DNA from 3 places in the Viridibacillus sp. FSL E2-0187 genome. Region 2 is predicted to be linked to each of the others. Evidence: a T-box and tRNA genes for the amino acid it is inferred to sense, from the RefSeq annotation. Region 2 holds a T-box; the other regions hold tRNA genes.
The links. A T-box is a leader RNA that pairs with one kind of tRNA and senses whether it is charged. The one in region 2 lies ahead of thrS (threonine--tRNA ligase), so its partner is inferred to be a tRNA-Thr.
Positions count from the first base shown of each region.

Region 1 (6,505 bases), on a different contig from region 2:
CCCGGGAACGTATTCACCGTGGCATGCTGATCCACGATTACTAGCGATTCCGGCTTCATGTAGGCGAGTTGCAGCCTACAATCCGAACTGAGAACGATTTTATGAGATTAGCATACCCTCGCGAGTTAGCGACTCTTTGTATCGTCCATTGTAGCACGTGTGTAGCCCAGGTCATAAGGGGCATGATGATTTGACGTCATCCCCACCTTCCTCCGGTTTGTCACCGGCAGTCACCTTAGAGTGCCCAACTAAATGATGGCAACTAAGATCAAGGGTTGCGCTCGTTGCGGGACTTAACCCAACATCTCACGACACGAGCTGACGACAACCATGCACCACCTGTCACCAATGTCCCCGAAGGGAAAACTCTATCTCTAGAGCGGTCATTGGGATGTCAAGACCTGGTAAGGTTCTTCGCGTTGCTTCGAATTAAACCACATGCTCCACCGCTTGTGCGGGCCCCCGTCAATTCCTTTGAGTTTCAACCTTGCGGCCGTACTCCCCAGGCGGAGTGCTTAATGCGTTAGCTGCAGCACTAAGGGGCGGAAACCCCCTAACACTTAGCACTCATCGTTTACGGCGTGGACTACCAGGGTATCTAATCCTGTTTGCTCCCCACGCTTTCGCGCCTCAGTGTCAGTTACAGACCAGAAAGTCGCCTTCGCCACTGGTGTTCCTCCAAATCTCTACGCATTTCACCGCTACACTTGGAATTCCACTTTCCTCTTCTGCACTCAAGTCTCCCAGTTTCCAATGACCCTCCACGGTTGAGCCGTGGGCTTTCACATCAGACTTAAGAAACCACCTGCGCGCGCTTTACGCCCAATAAATCCGGACAACGCTTGCCACCTACGTATTACCGCGGCTGCTGGCACGTAGTTAGCCGTGGCTTTCTAATAAGGTACCGTCAAGGTACGTTCAGTTACTAACGTACTTGTTCTTCCCTTACAACAGAGTTTTACGATCCGAAAACCTTCATCACTCACGCGGCGTTGCTCCATCAGACTTTCGTCCATTGTGGAAGATTCCCTACTGCTGCCTCCCGTAGGAGTTTGGGCCGTGTCTCAGTCCCAATGTGGCCGATCACCCTCTCAGGTCGGCTATGCATCGTTGCCTTGGTAGGCCATTACCCCACCAACTAGCTAATGCACCGCGGGCCCATCTAGTAGTGACAGCCGAAACCGCCTTTCAGCATTTTGCCATGTGACAAAATGGATTATTCGGTATTAGCCCCGGTTTCCCGGAGTTATCCCAATCTACTAGGTAGGTTGCCCACGTGTTACTCACCCGTCCGCCGCTAAATCAGAAGAAGCAAGCTTCTTCATCATTCGCTCGACTTGCATGTATTAGGCACGCCGCCAGCGTTCGTCCTGAGCCAGGATCAAACTCTCCATAAAAGTAGTTTGAAAGCTCATTAGCTTTGCTAGCGTATCATCCAAAGATGATATCTATTTTTGTTTTGATCCACCAACAGAGTTGATGTTCAAAAACATTTATTGATTAACGTCTTGCATGTTCAGTTTTCAAGGTTCATAAGATATATATGGTGGAGCCTAGCGGGATCGAACCGCTGACCTCCTGCGTGCAAGGCAGGCGCTCTCCCAGCTGAGCTAAGGCCCCGTGTGGGTATAAGTAATAATGGTCGGGAAGACAGGATTCGAACCTGCGACCCCTTGGTCCCAAACCAAGTGCTCTACCAAGCTGAGCTACTTCCCGTTAATGGCGCGCCCGGCAGAAGTCGAATCCACAACCTTCTGATCCGTAGTCAGACGCTCTATCCAATTGAGCTACGGGCGCATATATTATCACTTGTATTAAATTAAAAGAAATGGTGCCGAGGACCGGAATCGAACCGGTACGGTAGTCACCTACCGCAGGATTTTAAGTCCTGTGCGTCTGCCAGTTCCGCCACCCCGGCATATTTTGGAGCGGAAGACGAGGTTCGAACTCGCGACCCCCACCTTGGCAAGGTGGTGTTCTACCACTGAACTACTTCCGCAATATGCTGATAAACTTAAAAATTATGGTGCGGGTGAAGGGAGTCGAACCCCCACGCCTTGCGGCGCTAGATCCTAAGTCTAGTGCGTCTGCCAGTTCCGCCACACCCGCATATAATGTTTTTTTAAAATGGTGAGCCATGTAGGATTCGAACCTACGACCCTCTGATTAAAAGTCAGATGCTCTACCAACTGAGCTAATGGCTCATATGAAATGAATGGTGCCGGCGAAAGGAGTCGAACCCTCGACCTACTGATTACAAGTCAGTTGCTCTACCAACTGAGCTACACCGGCAATGTTTATTAAAAATGGTGGAGGATGACGGGATCGAACCGCCGACCCCCTGCTTGTAAGGCAGGTGCTCTCCCAGCTGAGCTAATCCTCCATATTGTTCGCCTAGCAACGTCCTACTCTCACAGGGGGAAACCCCCAACTACCATCGGCGCTAAAGAGCTTAACTTCCGTGTTCGGCATGGGAACGGGTGTGACCTCTTTGCTATCGTCACTAGACTATTTTTAAGACAAGAATTATTATATCACTTCGCTTCTTTAAAAGCAAGTGTTTTTTTAACTTTTTTAAAAAGTTTTTCTTGTTCTCTCAAAACTGGATAAATTACATTGAAGTTAGTTAAGTAAAATTTGGTTAAGTCCTCGATCTATTAGTATTCGTCAGCTCCGTATGTCGCCACACTTCCACCTCGAACCTATCTACCTCATCGTCTTTGAGGGATCTTACTTACTTGCGTAATGGGAAATCTCATCTTGAGGGGGGCTTCATGCTTAGATGCTTTCAGCACTTATCCCGTCCACACATAGCTACCCAGCGATGCCCTTGGCAGAACAACTGGTACACCAGCGGTGTGTCCATCCCGGTCCTCTCGTACTAAGGACAGCTCCTCTCAAATTTCCTACGCCCACGACGGATAGGGACCGAACTGTCTCACGACGTTCTGAACCCAGCTCGCGTACCGCTTTAATGGGCGAACAGCCCAACCCTTGGGACCGACTACAGCCCCAGGATGCGATGAGCCGACATCGAGGTGCCAAACCTCCCCGTCGATGTGGACTCTTGGGGGAGATAAGCCTGTTATCCCCGGGGTAGCTTTTATCCGTTGAGCGATGGCCCTTCCATGCGGAACCACCGGATCACTAAGCCCGTCTTTCGACCCTGCTCGACTTGTAGGTCTCGCAGTCAAGCTCCCTTATGCCTTTACACTCTACGAATGATTTCCAACCATTCTGAGGGAACCTTTGGGCGCCTCCGTTACTCTTTAGGAGGCGACCGCCCCAGTCAAACTGCCCGCCTGACACTGTCTCCTACCCCGCTAAGGGGCATGGGTTAGAAGTTCAATACATCTAGGGTAGTATCCCACCAACGCCTCCTCCGAAGCTGGCGCTCCGGAATCTCTGGCTCCTACCTATCCTGTACAAGATGTATCAAAATTCAATATCAGGCTACAGTAAAGCTCCACGGGGTCTTTCCGTCCTGTCGCGGGTAACCTGCATCTTCACAGGTACTATAATTTCACCGAGTCTCTCGTTGAGACAGTGCCCAGATCGTTACGCCTTTCGTGCGGGTCGGAACTTACCCGACAAGGAATTTCGCTACCTTAGGACCGTTATAGTTACGGCCGCCGTTTACTGGGGCTTCAATTCGCACCTTCGCTTGCGCTAAGCACTCCTCTTAACCTTCCAGCACCGGGCAGGCGTCAGCCCCTATACGTCACCTTACGGTTTTGCAGAGACCTGTGTTTTTGCTAAACAGTCGCCTGGGCCTATTCACTGCGGCTCTCTCGGGCTTTCACCCTACTAGAGCACCCCTTCTCCCGAAGTTACGGGGTCATTTTGCCGAGTTCCTTAACGAGAGTTCTCTCGCACACCTTAGGATTCTCTCCTCGACTACCTGTGTCGGTTTGCGGTACGGGCACCTTTTACCTCGCTAGAGGCTTTTCTTGGCAGTGTGAAATCAGGAACTCCGGACATACGTCCTCGTCATCACAGCTCAACGTTATAGAAATGGGATTTGCCTCATTTCACGCCTCACTGCTTGAACATGCATAACCAACAGCATGCTTACCCTATCCTACTGCGTCCCCCCATTGCTCAAATGGTAAATAGGTGGTACAGGAATATCAACCTGTTGTCCATCGCCTACGCCTATCGGCCTCGGCTTAGGTCCCGACTAACCCTGAGCGGACGAGCCTTCCTCAGGAAACCTTAGTCATTCGGTGGACGGGATTCTCACCCGTCTTTCGCTACTCATACCGGCATTCTCACTTCTAAGCGCTCCACCAGTCCTTCCGGTCTGACTTCACAGCACTTAGAACGCTCTCCTACCACGGACATCTAAGATGTCCATCCACAGCTTCGGTGAATTGTTTAGCCCCGATACATTTTCGGCGCAGCGTCACTCGACCAGTGAGCTATTACGCACTCTTTAAATGATGGCTGCTTCTGAGCCAACATCCTGGTTGTCTAAGCAACGTCACATCCTTTTCCACTTAACAATTACTTTGGGACCTTAGCTGGTGGTCTGGGCTGTTTCCCTTTTGACTACGGATCTTATCACTCGCAGTCTGACTCCCGTGCATAAATCACTGGCATTCGGAGTTTGTCTGAATTCGGTAATCCGGGATGGACCCCTAGTTCAAACAGTGCTCTACCTCCAGGATTCTCTATCACGAGGCTAGCCCTAAAGCTATTTCGGAGAGAACCAGCTATCTCCAGGTTCGATTGGAATTTCTCCGCTACCCACACCTCATCCCCGCACTTTTCAACGTACGTGGGTTCGGGCCTCCAGTAAGTGTTACCTTACCTTCACCCTGGACATGGGTAGATCACCTGGTTTCGGGTCTACAACCACATACTCATTCGCCCTATTCAGACTCGCTTTCGCTACGGCTCCGTCTTCTAAAACTTAACCTCGCATGTAATCGTAACTCGCCGGTTCATTCTACAAAAGGCACGCTATCACCCATTAACGGGCTCTAACTACTTGTAGGCACATGGTTTCAGGATCTATTTCACTCCCCTTCCGGGGTGCTTTTCACCTTTCCCTCACGGTACTGGTTCACTATCGGTCACTAGGTAGTATTTAGCCTTGGGAGATGGTCCTCCCAGATTCCGACGGAATTTCACGTGTTCCGCCGTACTCAGGATACACTCAAGAGAGAATGAACTTTCAACTACAGGGCTGTTACCTGCTCTGGCGGGCCTTTCCAGACCGCTTCGTTTAACTCATTCCTTTGTAACTCCATATAGAGTGTCCTACAACCCCAAGAGGCAAGCCTCTTGGTTTGGGCTATTCCCGTTTCGCTCGCCGCTACTCAGGGAATCGATTTTTCTTTCTCTTCCTCCAGGTACTTAGATGTTTCAGTTCCCTGGGTCTGCCATCAAGACGCTATGTATTCACGTCAAGATACTGCTCCATTACGAACAGTGGGTTCCCCCATTCGGAAATCTCCGGATCAAAGCTCACTTACAGCTCCCCGAAGCATATCGGTGTTAGTGCCGTCCTTCTTCGGCTCCTAGTGCCAAGGCATCCGCCATGCGCCCTTAATAACTTAACCTAAAAGTTAGTTATTAAGCCTAAAAAACTTAATAATAAAAAATGTGTTACTTAATTTGCTTCAATGTCGTTTTATCCAGTTTTCAAAGAACAAGGTTTTGAAGATCATTTTACAATGAGCCTTCAAAACTGAACGCAAGACGTTAATCGACAGATCCAAGATCTGTTTCCGTAATTATCCTTAGAAAGGAGGTGATCCAGCCGCACCTTCCGATACGGCTACCTTGTTACGACTTCACCCCAATCATCTATCCCACCTTCGGCGGCTGGCCCCATAAAGGTTACCTCACCGACTTCGGGTGTTACAAACTCTCGTGGTGTGACGGGCGGTGTGTACAAGGCCCGGGAACGTATTCACCGTGGCATGCTGATCCACGATTACTAGCGATTCCGGCTTCATGTAGGCGAGTTGCAGCCTACAATCCGAACTGAGAACGATTTTATGAGATTAGCATACCCTCGCGAGTTAGCGACTCTTTGTATCGTCCATTGTAGCACGTGTGTAGCCCAGGTCATAAGGGGCATGATGATTTGACGTCATCCCCACCTTCCTCCGGTTTGTCACCGGCAGTCACCTTAGAGTGCCCAACTAAATGATGGCAACTAAGATCAAGGGTTGCGCTCGTTGCGGGACTTAACCCAACATCTCACGACACGAGCTGACGACAACCATGCACCACCTGTCACCAATGTCCCCGAAGGGAAAACTCTATCTCTAGAGCGGTCATTGGGATGTCAAGACCTGGTAAGGTTCTTCGCGTTGCTTCGAATTAAACCACATGCTCCACCGCTTGTGCGGGCCCCCGTCAATTCCTTTGAGTTTCAACCTTGCGGCCGTACTCCCCAGGCGGAGTGCTTAATGCGTTAGCTGCAGCACTAAGGGGCGGAAACCCCCTAACACTTAGCACTCATCGTTTACGGCGTGGACTACCAGGGTAT
Region 1 is NZ_JBBOVG010000002.1:291,715-298,219, reverse strand. It holds rRNA gene MHH85_RS20620 (16S ribosomal RNA) at 1-1,397, opposite strand, end outside; tRNA gene MHH85_RS20615 (tRNA-Ala) at 1,545-1,620, opposite strand; tRNA gene MHH85_RS20610 (tRNA-Pro) at 1,640-1,716, opposite strand; tRNA gene MHH85_RS20605 (tRNA-Arg) at 1,721-1,797, opposite strand; tRNA gene MHH85_RS20600 (tRNA-Leu) at 1,830-1,918, opposite strand; tRNA gene MHH85_RS20595 (tRNA-Gly) at 1,925-1,999, opposite strand; tRNA gene MHH85_RS20590 (tRNA-Leu) at 2,025-2,109, opposite strand; tRNA gene MHH85_RS20585 (tRNA-Lys) at 2,129-2,204, opposite strand; tRNA gene MHH85_RS20580 (tRNA-Thr) at 2,217-2,292, opposite strand; tRNA gene MHH85_RS20575 (tRNA-Val) at 2,308-2,383, opposite strand; rRNA gene rrf (5S ribosomal RNA) at 2,393-2,508, opposite strand; rRNA gene MHH85_RS20565 (23S ribosomal RNA) at 2,638-5,567, opposite strand; rRNA gene MHH85_RS20560 (16S ribosomal RNA) at 5,752-6,505, opposite strand, start outside.
Region 1: it has a tRNA-Thr gene. The T-box ahead of thrS (threonine--tRNA ligase) is inferred to sense a tRNA for this amino acid. The anticodon was not compared.

Region 2 (6,505 bases):
AGAGTGCATTGACGATTTGTAAACCATCATATGGTGTGGACAGTTCATTGGGCGTAAAACAAATGTTTCGTTATCCACTTCCATTGGTGGGAACATATCATCTTGATAGTGTGCCCAGTGACCTGAAGTTTCATAAAGTTCTTTAGAACCTAAAACCGGAGTGTATACATGTTTGTAACCAAGTGATATTTCTTTGTCTACGATATAACGTTCAATTGTGCGACGGATTGTTGCACCGTTTGGCAACCATAATGGTAAGCCTTGACCGACTTTTTGAGATGATGTGAATAATTCAAGTTCTTTACCAATTTTACGGTGATCACGCTCTTTTGCTTCTTCTAACATCTGAAGATGCGCTTTTAAATCATCTTTTGTAAAGAAGGCTGTTCCGTAAATACGTTGTAGCATTTTGTTATCTGAGTTACCTCTCCAGTATGCACCAGCGATTGATAACAATTTAAATTCTTTAATTTTACCTGTAGATGGTACGTGTACACCTCGGCAAAGGTCAAAGAAATCGCCTTGTTCATAGATTGACACTTGCTCATCTGCAGGAATAGCTTCGATAAGCTCTAATTTATATTCATCATCAATTGCAGTGAAGCGTTCGATTGCTTCAGCACGTGAAATGTCTTGGCGAGTGATGACGATGTTTTCAGAAACGATTTTCTTCATTTCTTTTTCTATTTTCGGAAGATCATCTGCAGTAATTGGTTCTGGTGAGTCGATATCGTAGTAGAAACCACCTTCAATTACTGGACCTACTCCAAGTTTTACACCTGGGAACAAACGCTTAACAGCTTGCGCTAAAAGGTGGGCTGTAGAGTGACGCATTACTTCTAATGCCTCAGCATCAGAAGGTGTTACGATTGCAATGTCACCGTCTTCTTCTAAAGGTGTTGTTAAATCTACTAAATGTCCGTTGAATTTACCAACGATTGCTTTTTTACGAAGTCCCGGGCTAATTGATTGTGCAATTTCTTCAGTTGTTGTACCTTTTGCAAATTCCTTTACTGCGCCATCTGGGAATTTTAAATTAATCATGTCTGCCATTTTGTAATCTCCTTTTAATTTTATTTATTTTAGCCTTACGAGAGGTATAGGTCCGCATGTTGCAGGATTCGTAGTCGTTGCCACAAGACGTGGCGTATTTAGACTGCTTTCCTTAAAACAGGCCACTTCAGCATTTAGATAAAAACGCAAAAAAGCCCCATCCCAAAAGGGACGAGGCTGTATTCTCGTGGTTCCACCCTTCTTCCTTCTACTGCCCGCACTTAAAAGAATGCAGGTATAGACGAAGCTCTCGATCGGCTAACGGGCCGTTACCGTCGACAATTACTAGTACATTCACTGTCGCTGCTCCAAGGGGGTAAATGATTTGCCGTACTAAGAAGCTTCCAGCCTAGGCTTCTCTCTCTAAAAGTCGTACAAAAAATTGTTGTCCTTTTCAAAGCATTTTTTTATATTATGACTGAAAGTATACGCTCGATTAAGTTTAAAATCAAGTAGGAAAAAAAGTCCTTCAAAAAGATGTAACTATTTCTGATCTCTTCGGTTTTGCCCACTCATTCGAATTGGCGTCGTCACTGCTTTAATACGCTCCATAATTCGTGAAGCTTTTAACATATCACGATCACCTTTTTGGTTATAAGCTAAATGGTCTTCTAATTCATCATAACCAAGATTCGATGTGATAAATGTCGGCAATTGCTCAGCCATTCGATAATGAAAGATCGTTCCTAAAATTTCGTCACGTGTCCAACTCGACAACGTTTCTGCTCCTAAATCATCTAGCATTAACACAGGTGCCTTTTTCACAAAATCGATTTTCTCTTGTAAAGATTGATCTTGGATTGAACCTTTCATTTCACGTAAAAATTCAGGAACAAATACTACAACCGATTTGATTTGTAAAGTCGCCAATTCATTGGCAATAGCCCCTAATACAAAAGATTTACCGACACCAAATTCACCGTATAAATAAAAACCTTTTTGAGGAAGTTCACCCGTTTCTTTAAATTCACGAACGAAATCTGCTGCTCTATTGGCGATATTTACACGTGAATGGTCATCAATCATTAAATCTTTGATTGTTGCTCTTAACACGTCTTTTGGCATATGCATACTCGAAATCATAGAGGCCGCTTTACGACGCTCATCATCCATGCGTTTTTGTTGGCACGGTGTATACTCAACTTCTATTGATTCGCGGATAATAGTCAACTTCGGGATAAATCCCTTTAATGCATTTTGACATTTCACAACGGATGGGCATGAATCACAATCATGTTGTTGACCTGTATATTCATATAGTTTAACGAGACCACGGTCTACCATATCTTTATTTACTTCTTGATCATTGTCAGCTAGAAATTGCTGGACACCTTTATTTTCAAGAATTTCTCGCTTCATTTGCTCGTATCGTTCTTGAAAAGTTTGTGAATCCATCACTTTTCTAAGTTGATTATTAATCGGTTCCATGTGAATCCACCTGCCCTTCTTCTATTCCTAGTTTTTCTAGAATTTTACGTCTTTCTTCTTCAAAATCAGTCTCATTCTTAACTACTTCTTTTGAAGTTTCTGTTACAGTATCTTCATTCTGAGGTTTCTTTTCTTTATTTTTCTTAAACCAGTCAGGTACTTTTTCTTCTCGCCCACCGCTGTAGCGTTTTTTCGTTGCAGGTTTTTGCTCAGCTGTTTTCCATTCCATATACTGCTTATGCTCTTTACGCGCTAAGTCCATTGCTTCTTTCGTCGTTTTCACACCTTTTCGAATCCAATGTGAGGCAATCTTTTCGACATAGTTTTTAGTTAGCTTCATGTCGGTACGTAAAAGAACATACTGAAGTAATGCATTTACAACACCAATTGGCATTTGATATTGCAGGACAAGATTTTGAGCAAGCTGAATGTCTGCAGGAATTGGTTCTTTCCCATCTGCGATATCACGCAAGACATCAATTGGAGCAGTTGTTTCTAGGTAATGAATCAATAACTCTTCCTTCGTCTGCAAAGCTTGTTCTTTTGTATTCTTTTTCTCTGCTTCATTAACTGCTGTTTGGAACGCTTGTTGCATAGCAGGTGGTTCTGTTGAAACAGTCAATTTGTAATAATCAGCTGCCGATTTCTTTAATCTTGACTCCGTTAAAGTCATATGATCATCTAGCGCAAGCATAACAACTTTTTGCATATCTAACGGTGTTAAATGATATAAAAAAGCTAACTTTGCAATTGTTGCATTCGCTTCAGCAGTAAGAGCTGAAGATGGTACAAGTTGTTCTGACAATCCAGCTCTAAGTAAAGAAAAGTCGAAATCCTCGTAGTTAAATGGTAGTTCTTTAGGTTTCTCTTTTTCCTTTACTGTCTGCTCATTCTCAAAGGATGGTAAATGATGCTGCACAGGACGATAAACATCTGTAAATGTTCTTGACACTTCCTGATAGCCATCATTTGATGGACCCTTCTGAACGAATCGTTGGCGCAATTGTCTATAGGCTTGTTCACCAATTTTGCTAAATAAAAACATGGATAATAAGGGATCATTAAAAAAAGCTGATGCTTCTAAAGGAGGCATCACGTCGTACATAAATGAGCGTACATCCTCGGAATCTTTACGCCAAGTACGCATTAAACCAATAGCTTCTAATGCGATGCGCGACTCGAAAATCTTTGCGATCGGCATATCAAGTGAGTTCATTAAATGGTAATGTGATAATTCAGCTTCAGTCGTACTTTCCCCTTCAGCCCAAAGCATAAAGTACAAGCTAATGGGTTCAGCACCTATTAACGGCTGGTATAGCAACGTAATAAGCTGGCGATCGTAACTAGATACGGGAAATGGCATTCGAATGGACAATCGATCAACGGGCTGTAGTTCTTTATATAAATGCACCACGATCACCGTCCTCCATATCGCATTTATTTGTCATCGGATTGTCTTTCTATTAATTCTTTTAATTCATCAATAAAGACATTGATATCTTTAAATTGACGATATACAGAAGCAAACCTTACATAAGATACTTCGTCAATTTTCGCAAGTCGATCCATAATCATTTCCCCGACATCTTCTGTTTTCACTTCTGAGTTACCGATTCTACGTAGATCTTGTTCTATAGCAAATACTAATTCCTCTAATTGATTAAGGGCTACTGGACGCTTTTCACACGCTCGGATAAGACCTCGCAAAACTTTTTCACGGCTAAATTCCTCACGTGAGCCGTCTTTTTTCACGACGATCAACGGCATTTCTTCTACTTTTTCAAACGTAGTAAAACGATATGCACACGATTCACATTCTCGGCGTCTACGGATTGCTTTATTGTCATCTACTGGTCTTGAATCAATTACCTTTGTTCCATTAAACTGACATGCTGGACATTTCATATTTTTTCTCTCCTGATTGCAAAACATTTTAGTTTATCTATTATATCAAATAATGCTTTAAAAAATCGAAAAAATGCAGTGGAAATTCTCAGATGTATGATAAAAATACTGTTTTCAGCCAATATAAGGTCGATACTAACAGAAAAAACAGACATATGTTCACAGTTACTTGATGTTTTTTTCTATTCTTAAACTAAAAAACCCTTTCTAGTACACTACTAGAAAGGGCCATATTATATTAAAATTAAGCGTTTACAGAAGCCATAAGAGCAGCTGCAACTTTTTTCGTTAAATCTACGACACGTGTTGAATAACCCCACTCGTTATCGTACCAAGCAAGCACCTTCACTTTACGACTACCGATTACCATTGTAGTTAGGCCATCGATTGTAGCTGATGCTGGGTTTGTATTAAAATCTACTGATACCAATGGTTCCATTGTGAAGTCTAAGATTCCTTTTAGTGAACCAACTGATGCAGCTTTGAACGCTTCATTCACTTCTTCAACCGTAACATCTTTGTTTAAATCTACCACTAAATCTACTAATGAAACATTTGGTGTTGGAACACGAAGTGCCATACCATGTAACTTGCCTTCTAGTTCTGGTAATACTAGGGTTAGAGCTTTGGCAGCTCCTGTAGAAGTAGGGATAATTGAAGCCGCACAAGCACGAGCACGACGTAAGTCTTTATGTGGGTTATCAATATTTTTTTGATCATTTGTATATGAATGCACAGTTGTCATTAAACCGTTGTCGATGCCAAAAGTATCATTTAATACTTTTGCAACTGGCGCAAGACAGTTTGTAGTACAACTTGCGTTTGATATTACATCATGTTTTGTAAGGTCTAATTTTTCGTCATTAACACCCATTACAATTGTTACATCTTCATTTTTCCCAGGTGCTGTTAAAATAACTTTTTTAGCTCCTGCTTCTAGATGCAATGCTGCTTTTTCACGAGCATTGAATTTACCTGTTGCTTCGATAACGATATCAACATTCATTTCTTTCCAAGGTAAGTTCAAAGGATCACGTTCACTAATAAGTTCGACACGTTTACCATTTATGATTAGGGCTTTTTCTTCAAATTGAACATCCCCATCAAATCTTCCGTGATTTGTGTCATACTTAATCAAATGTGCTAACGTTTCAGCCGGGTAACTAGCATTAATTGCAACAATATTTAAATCATCTTGAAGTATCGCTTGACGGAACACCATGCGGCCAATACGGCCAAATCCGTTAATAGCAATAGAAACTGTCATGAATAATATCCTCCTGTAATTGCGTTATACTTATTTTATTAATTCGAAAATTAGTATAACACATTTTAGAGAAAGTAAAACCTATTATGATGAACATTTAAAAGTTAGTGAATTCTGATTTTTCTAAAATGCATTATTTAAGTACATTCCACTTAATTAATATTTTATGCAATTGCTCTCTCGTTGATTCGAGCGATTTATTATTATATATTACTGCATCAGCACCTTTTTCCTTTTCTGATAACGGAAGTTGAGAACTAATTCTGGCCTTAGCATCTTTTTCAGATAAATTATTTCGTTCCATTAAACGCTTTAATTGTGTTTCTTCTGTGACAGATACAACTAAAATCTTCTCAACGAAATGTTGAAGGCGACTTTCAAATAATAATGGGATATCCATTACAATATCTTTTGCACCATTTTCTAGTAACTCATCACGTTGACGAAGCATTTCTTGGCGAATAGCCGGATGAATAATATCATTTAACGTTTTACGTGCTGCAGGTTCATGGAAGATAATATCCCCTAGTTTAGGACGATTAAGTGTACCATCATCCAGCAGCACTTCTTCGCCAAATGCTTCCACTATTTGTTTTAGCGTTTCTGTTCCAGGTTCAACTACAACACGCGCTACTAAATCAGCATCAATAATAGGCAAATTTAACTCTTTTAACATTTCTGCTACTGTACTTTTACCACTCGCAATACTTCCAGTTAATCCAATAATCATCTATATCACACCTTTAATGTTGGCAATTTGGGCAATAAACTGAGTTTCTGCCACCAATTATCTTTTGTTTAGTATCACCATTACAAGTCGGACAAGTCTTTTTCCCATACATTTTCAATCGA
Region 2 is NZ_JBBOVG010000001.1:588,355-594,859, reverse strand. It holds gene thrS (threonine--tRNA ligase) at 1-1,053, opposite strand, end outside; T-box leader at 1,218-1,460, opposite strand; gene dnaI (primosomal protein DnaI) at 1,537-2,481, opposite strand; gene MHH85_RS02840 (replication initiation and membrane attachment family protein) at 2,468-3,895, opposite strand; gene nrdR (transcriptional regulator NrdR) at 3,919-4,386, opposite strand; gene MHH85_RS02830 (glyceraldehyde-3-phosphate dehydrogenase) at 4,631-5,653, opposite strand; gene coaE (dephospho-CoA kinase) at 5,787-6,383, opposite strand; gene mutM (bifunctional DNA-formamidopyrimidine glycosylase/DNA-(apurinic or apyrimidinic site) lyase) at 6,397-6,505, opposite strand, start outside.

Region 3 (6,505 bases), on a different contig from region 2:
CGGTCCTAAGGTAGCGAAATTCCTTGTCGGGTAAGTTCCGACCCGCACGAAAGGCGTAACGATCTGGGCACTGTCTCAACGAGAGACTCGGTGAAATTATAGTACCTGTGAAGATGCAGGTTACCCGCGACAGGACGGAAAGACCCCGTGGAGCTTTACTGTAGCCTGATATTGAATTTTGATACATCTTGTACAGGATAGGTAGGAGCCAGAGATTCCGGAGCGCCAGCTTCGGAGGAGGCGTTGGTGGGATACTACCCTAGATGTATTGAACTTCTAACCCATGCCCCTTAGCGGGGTAGGAGACAGTGTCAGGCGGGCAGTTTGACTGGGGCGGTCGCCTCCTAAAGAGTAACGGAGGCGCCCAAAGGTTCCCTCAGAATGGTTGGAAATCATTCGTAGAGTGTAAAGGCATAAGGGAGCTTGACTGCGAGACCTACAAGTCGAGCAGGGTCGAAAGACGGGCTTAGTGATCCGGTGGTTCCGCATGGAAGGGCCATCGCTCAACGGATAAAAGCTACCCCGGGGATAACAGGCTTATCTCCCCCAAGAGTCCACATCGACGGGGAGGTTTGGCACCTCGATGTCGGCTCATCGCATCCTGGGGCTGTAGTCGGTCCCAAGGGTTGGGCTGTTCGCCCATTAAAGCGGTACGCGAGCTGGGTTCAGAACGTCGTGAGACAGTTCGGTCCCTATCCGTCGTGGGCGTAGGAAATTTGAGAGGAGCTGTCCTTAGTACGAGAGGACCGGGATGGACACACCGCTGGTGTACCAGTTGTTCTGCCAAGGGCATCGCTGGGTAGCTATGTGTGGACGGGATAAGTGCTGAAAGCATCTAAGCATGAAGCCCCCCTCAAGATGAGATTTCCCATTACGCAAGTAAGTAAGATCCCTCAAAGACGATGAGGTAGATAGGTTCGAGGTGGAAGTGTGGCGACATACGGAGCTGACGAATACTAATAGATCGAGGACTTAACCAAATTTTACTTAACTAACTTCAATGTAATTTATCCAGTTTTGAGAGAACAAGTTCTCTAAATAGTCTAGTGATGATGGCAAAGAGGTCACACCCGTTCCCATGCCGAACACGGAAGTTAAGCTCTTTAGCGCCGATGGTAGTTGGGGGTTTCCCCCTGTGAGAGTAGGACGTTGCTAGGCACATTAAAGCACAGCTGATTTAATCAGTTGTGCTTTTTTATATAGAAAATAGTTATAATAAATGTGGAAATCAAGGGTTATATTATGACTATTGTATTTAAAGGTTATAACAATCGATATGGGGAGTTATTTGGCAAGTATTAATTCACTGAAGAACCGATGAAATTTCCTTAATCGTCATTAGTCTCATTTGAGTTGTGTAAAACGGAAATAGATTTGCATCCAATTATTGCAATTTATAATGGGGGAATAGTAAGCTTCTTTGTTTTGCATAATATATTGGGTGTAAAGCCATACTTAAATAACTCCAAAATAATTTTATTTGGCTCTTGATCAACTGATATCTGTATCTTAGAAAAGGTTATGCAAAAAGTATACTATCTCAATTATAGATGTATATTAAAAAAATATAACTTATTCAATAGTTCTAGCAGTTAATGTTGGAAAAATAGTTGCACTGGAATTTTAAAGGAAAGTGGAATTTGTGTATAAAGGCATAAGAATTCTAATTGAAAATAGTCCATCAATGGTTATGAGATTTTCATTGTAATAGCCTTTAGGAGCATAATTGATATATGTTGGTAGTCTTACATTAGATTCTGATTAAAACGCTTTAAAACGCTTAAATAGGGCTTTTATGATAGTTAGAGTTACTGTAATAAAATATAGGTATATTTAAGTGCAAAAAAATTAAAACTTTTTTCCTTAAATAGCTTGAAATGTTTTAATATGCTGTTATAATAATATTTGTGTTCCACAAAAGTAACATCTAAAGAAGCGATAATATTATTGTTCCGAAGTAGCTCAGTGGTAGAGCAATCGGCTGTTAACCGATCGGTCGTAGGTTCGAGTCCTACCTTCGGAGCCATTTTTTTGTCTATGCTTCCATAGCTCAGCAGGTAGAGTGCTTCCATGGTAAGGAAGAGGTCACCGGTTCGAGCCCGGTTGGAAGCTTTCTATTATTTATCAAGAAGTAGAAATATATTGAATTTTGTTTAGTAAGATGAAATTTTTAATATTTTTTAAATAAAGTATTGCTTTTTTATTTAAAGGATGTTAATATAATTCTTGTCCTGTTTTAAGCAGTACAGCATTAATGGCCCCTTGGTCAAGCGGTTAAGACACCGCCCTTTCACGGCGGTAACACGGGTTCGAATCCCGTAGGGGTCACCATTTTTAAAAATTATTTTAGATATCCATGGAGGATTAGCTCAGCTGGGAGAGCACCTGCCTTACAAGCAGGGGGTCGGCGGTTCGATCCCGTCATCCTCCACCATATTTTTTTGTCGGAGGGGTAGCGAAGAGGCTAAACGCGGCGGACTGTAAATCCGCTCCTTCGGGTTCGGCGGTTCGAATCCGTCCCCCTCCACCATTTTTTATATAAAACATTCATTATTCATTGTTGGGGTATAGCCAAGCGGTAAGGCAACGGATTTTGATTCCGTCATGCCCTGGTTCGAATCCAGGTACCCCAGCCATTTTTAATTTTATGAGCCATTAGCTCAGTTGGTAGAGCATCTGACTTTTAATCAGAGGGTCGTAGGTTCGAATCCTACATGGCTCACTTTCATATAAAATTTCAACCTCTTTCTACACTTTGTAGAAAGAGGTTTTTTGTAGTTAATAGTATAAAAAATAAGGGATACCCCCTATACTCTCTAAGGAGCATTTTTAGTAGAGTGCGTAACTTTGTACAACTACTGATAAATTCAATTTAAAGGATAGTGCATTATCTACTTTAGTTACAAAGTGGTTCTATATTTAAGTGTTTGATTTTTTGTATAAATATTCAGAATTTTGTGGGGTTGAGCCAACATGATTGTAGCATTTACAATATAGGTAATTCACAAAGGGGGAATAAAATAATGCATAAATTAAATATTTCATTAATAGGTGTACCAATGGATCTTGGTCAAACACGTCGTGGGGTTGATATGGGGCCAAGTGCAATCCGATATGCGGGCGCTGTAGAAAGATTAGAAGCAATGGGTTATGAAGTGATAGATGAGGGGGATATTCAGATTGGGGTATCTGAGCGTGAAGTATCAGCCGATACAAATTTACGAAATTTATCAGCTGTAACTGAAGCCAGTACAAATCTTGCGAATAAAGTACATGATGTCGTTTCACAAAATCACTTTCCACTTGTACTAGGTGGGGACCATAGTATTGCAATAGGTACACTTGCAGGACTATCAGATCATTATGAGAACCTAGGAGTTATTTGGTATGACGCGCATGCCGATTTGAATACAGGTGATACTTCACCATCGGGTAATATTCATGGTATGCCACTAGCTGTAAGTATTGGGCTCGGCCATGAAAAACTTGTAAACATTCGTGACTATGCTCCAAAAGTGAAACCTGAAAATATAGTTATTATTGGTGCTCGCTCGGTGGATCCAGGTGAACGTGAATTAATAAAAGAAAAAGGTATCAAAGTGTACACGATGCATGAAATTGACAGAGTGGGGATGACTAAAGTTATTCAAGATGCAATTATTTACTTAAGAGGAAAATGTGTTGATGGATTGCATTTGTCATTGGATCTAGATGGAATCGATCCGCTTTATACGCCGGGTGTTGGGACACCTGTTCTAGGCGGTATTACATATCGTGAGAGCCATTTAGCGATGGAGATGTTATATGAATCAGAAATGATTACCTCCGCTGAATTTGTAGAAGTAAATCCAATCCTAGATGAGAGAAACAAAACAGCAGATGTAGCAGTTGCTTTAATGGGATCGTTATTAGGCGAAAAATTAATGTAATGTAAAGGGACGGGAATACCCGTCCTTTTATAATTGCCGAAAAGTGTAGGGTTTTTGAAAAATGGGAACTTATTGATAAGTAATTAAGTCTTGAATAGAAGAGTTTATTATGAATTTGGATCATTTTTACTTACATATTTGTTATAATTATGGAAGGAAGGTTTTTTGTAGTTATAAAAAAACTTTCGAAAAAATGAAACTTACACTATAAGCGACTCGTATATAGAATAGCAGCCGCATGGGCGGAGGGAAATCACGATGGACGCATTAATCAACAAGAGAATAAAACAAGTGCTGAAAGGCGATCAAAGTGCGTATTCTGATATTGTGAGCCTCTACCAGCAAAAGCTGTACCAAGTTTGTTATCGCATGCTTGGCAATCGACATGAAGCGGAAGATATAGCGCAGGAGGCATTTGTTCGTGCGTATATTAATCTTCACACTTTTGATTTGAATCGAAAATTTTCGACTTGGCTGTACCGTATAGCGACGAATTTATGTATAGACCGTATAAGGAAGAAGAAACCGGACTATTACTTAGATGCGCAAGTTGCTGGAACGGACGGTCTAGATATGTATTCTCAAATTTCCTCCTCAGATAGGCTACCTGAGGAAGAAGTAGAAAGAATGGAGCTGCAGGAGCGAATTCAATATGAAATTAGCCAGTTGCCAGACAAATATCGAACAGTCATTGTCTTAAAGTATATAGAGGAATTGCCATTGCAGGAGATTAGCGAGATTTTGGATATGCCACTTGGGACAGTCAAAACTCGAATTCACAGAGGGCGTGAAGCTCTGAGAAAGCAATTAGGCAATCTGTAGGAGGGATTTCACTATGAATGCGTGTCCAAAACATATTGGTGAATACATGCATGAATATTTAGATGGTGATATTAGTCGTGAACATGAAATCGAGCTAAAAGCACATTTGCAAAGCTGTGATAACTGTCGACAACATATGCAGGAGCTAAATAGCACAATTGCCTTTGTCAAAAGTGCTGCCGTCGTTTCAGTACCTCTGGATTTCAAGCAAAACGTTATGATTCGTCTACCTAAAGGAAGATCAGGAGCCGGTGTCCAAAGATGGCTACGTCGTCATCCTATATTCGTTGCAGCAGCAATGTTTTGTATTTTAATGAGCGCCTCACTTCTTACAGGCTTTAATGATAATAAGGAATTTTCTGTGACCAAACAGCCAAACTTAGTTGTAGAGGGGCAAACAGTCATCGTACCTGAAGGGAAGACTGTGACAGGTGATATCGTAGTCAAGAATGGAGATATCCTTGTAGAAGGTTCGGTAGATGGTAATATCACTGTAATTAATGGTCAATATATGGCTTCAACAGCAAATGTCACAGGTCAAATAGATGAGATTAATCAAGCATTTGAATGGCTTTGGTATAAAATTAAAAATGGTGGAAAAGAAATACTTTCATTTTTAGGCAAAAACGAATAGAACAAATGAAAAAGTCTACTGTTTGAGGTAGACTTTTCTGTTTCATCTCAGCAAGTAAAGTAAGAGTTGTGCTATACTGAACACATATGCACTCGCTAGAAAAGTGGGGGATCCACATGTCTTTTATTAATGAAATTTCACAATTTACCGACAATGTATGGATTAGAATGTTGATGAACATTCTGGACATTCTTTTAGTATGGTTTGTTATTTATAAAATTTTAACTTTAATAAGAGGAACAAAAGCTGTCCAATTATTAAAGGGAATATTCGTCATCATTATTATTCGTATAATTACTGTATATGCTGGCCTTAATACACTGGGATGGATGATGGAACAGGTTATCAATTTTGGTTTCCTCGCTATTATTATCATATTCCAACCAGAGTTACGTCGAGCACTTGAACAGCTTGGCCGTGGTAAGCTATTTGCACGTAGTAATTTACAAGAAGATGAAGAGCGTACACGCTTAGTAAGCGCGATGTCAAAATCCGTTAGTTATATGGCGAAGCGACGTATTGGAGCGCTTGTTTCAATCGAACGCGAAACAGGGTTGAATGATTATATAGAAACAGGGATTCCGATGTTCTCTGAAATCTCGTCTGAATTACTGATTAATATCTTCATACCTAATACACCATTACATGATGGAGCGGTAATCGTTCAAAAGAACAGGATTGCGGCTGCAGCTTGTTATTTACCATTATCAGAAAGTCCATTTATCTCGAAAGAATTAGGTACACGTCATAGAGCCGCTATTGGTATCAGTGAAGTGACTGATGCCATAACAATTATTGTATCAGAAGAAACGGGAGCAATTAGTTTAACGGTGAATGGAGATTTACACCGTGACCTTTCAATTGAAGAATTTGAAGCACGTTTACGTAAAGCGTGGTTTGGCCCCGAGCAAGAAGCAACAAATACCTCTAAGTGGAGCTGGAGGGGGAATAAAAAATGATGGATAAATGGATTGAAAGCCCATGGTTTTTAAGAATTACAGCCCTGACATTAGCCATGCTCCTATTCTTTACGGTTCAGCCAAAAGAAAAAGATAATTCCAATGGTTTCTCATCAGGGACACAAGCAGACGTGCTTCATAATGTACCCGTACAGGTTTAC
Region 3 is NZ_JBBOVG010000002.1:300,683-307,187, forward strand. It holds rRNA gene MHH85_RS20635 (23S ribosomal RNA) at 1-980, shown strand, start outside; rRNA gene rrf (5S ribosomal RNA) at 1,043-1,158, shown strand; tRNA gene MHH85_RS20645 (tRNA-Asn) at 1,952-2,026, shown strand; tRNA gene MHH85_RS20650 (tRNA-Thr) at 2,040-2,112, shown strand; tRNA gene MHH85_RS20655 (tRNA-Glu) at 2,257-2,331, shown strand; tRNA gene MHH85_RS20660 (tRNA-Val) at 2,359-2,434, shown strand; tRNA gene MHH85_RS20665 (tRNA-Tyr) at 2,447-2,530, shown strand; tRNA gene MHH85_RS20670 (tRNA-Gln) at 2,562-2,636, shown strand; tRNA gene MHH85_RS20675 (tRNA-Lys) at 2,650-2,722, shown strand; gene rocF (arginase) at 3,024-3,929, shown strand; gene sigW (RNA polymerase sigma factor SigW) at 4,188-4,751, shown strand; gene MHH85_RS20690 (anti-sigma factor family protein) at 4,765-5,385, shown strand; gene cdaA (diadenylate cyclase CdaA) at 5,502-6,344, shown strand; gene MHH85_RS20700 (CdaR family protein) at 6,341-6,505, shown strand, end outside.
Region 3: it has a tRNA-Thr gene. The T-box ahead of thrS (threonine--tRNA ligase) is inferred to sense a tRNA for this amino acid. The anticodon was not compared.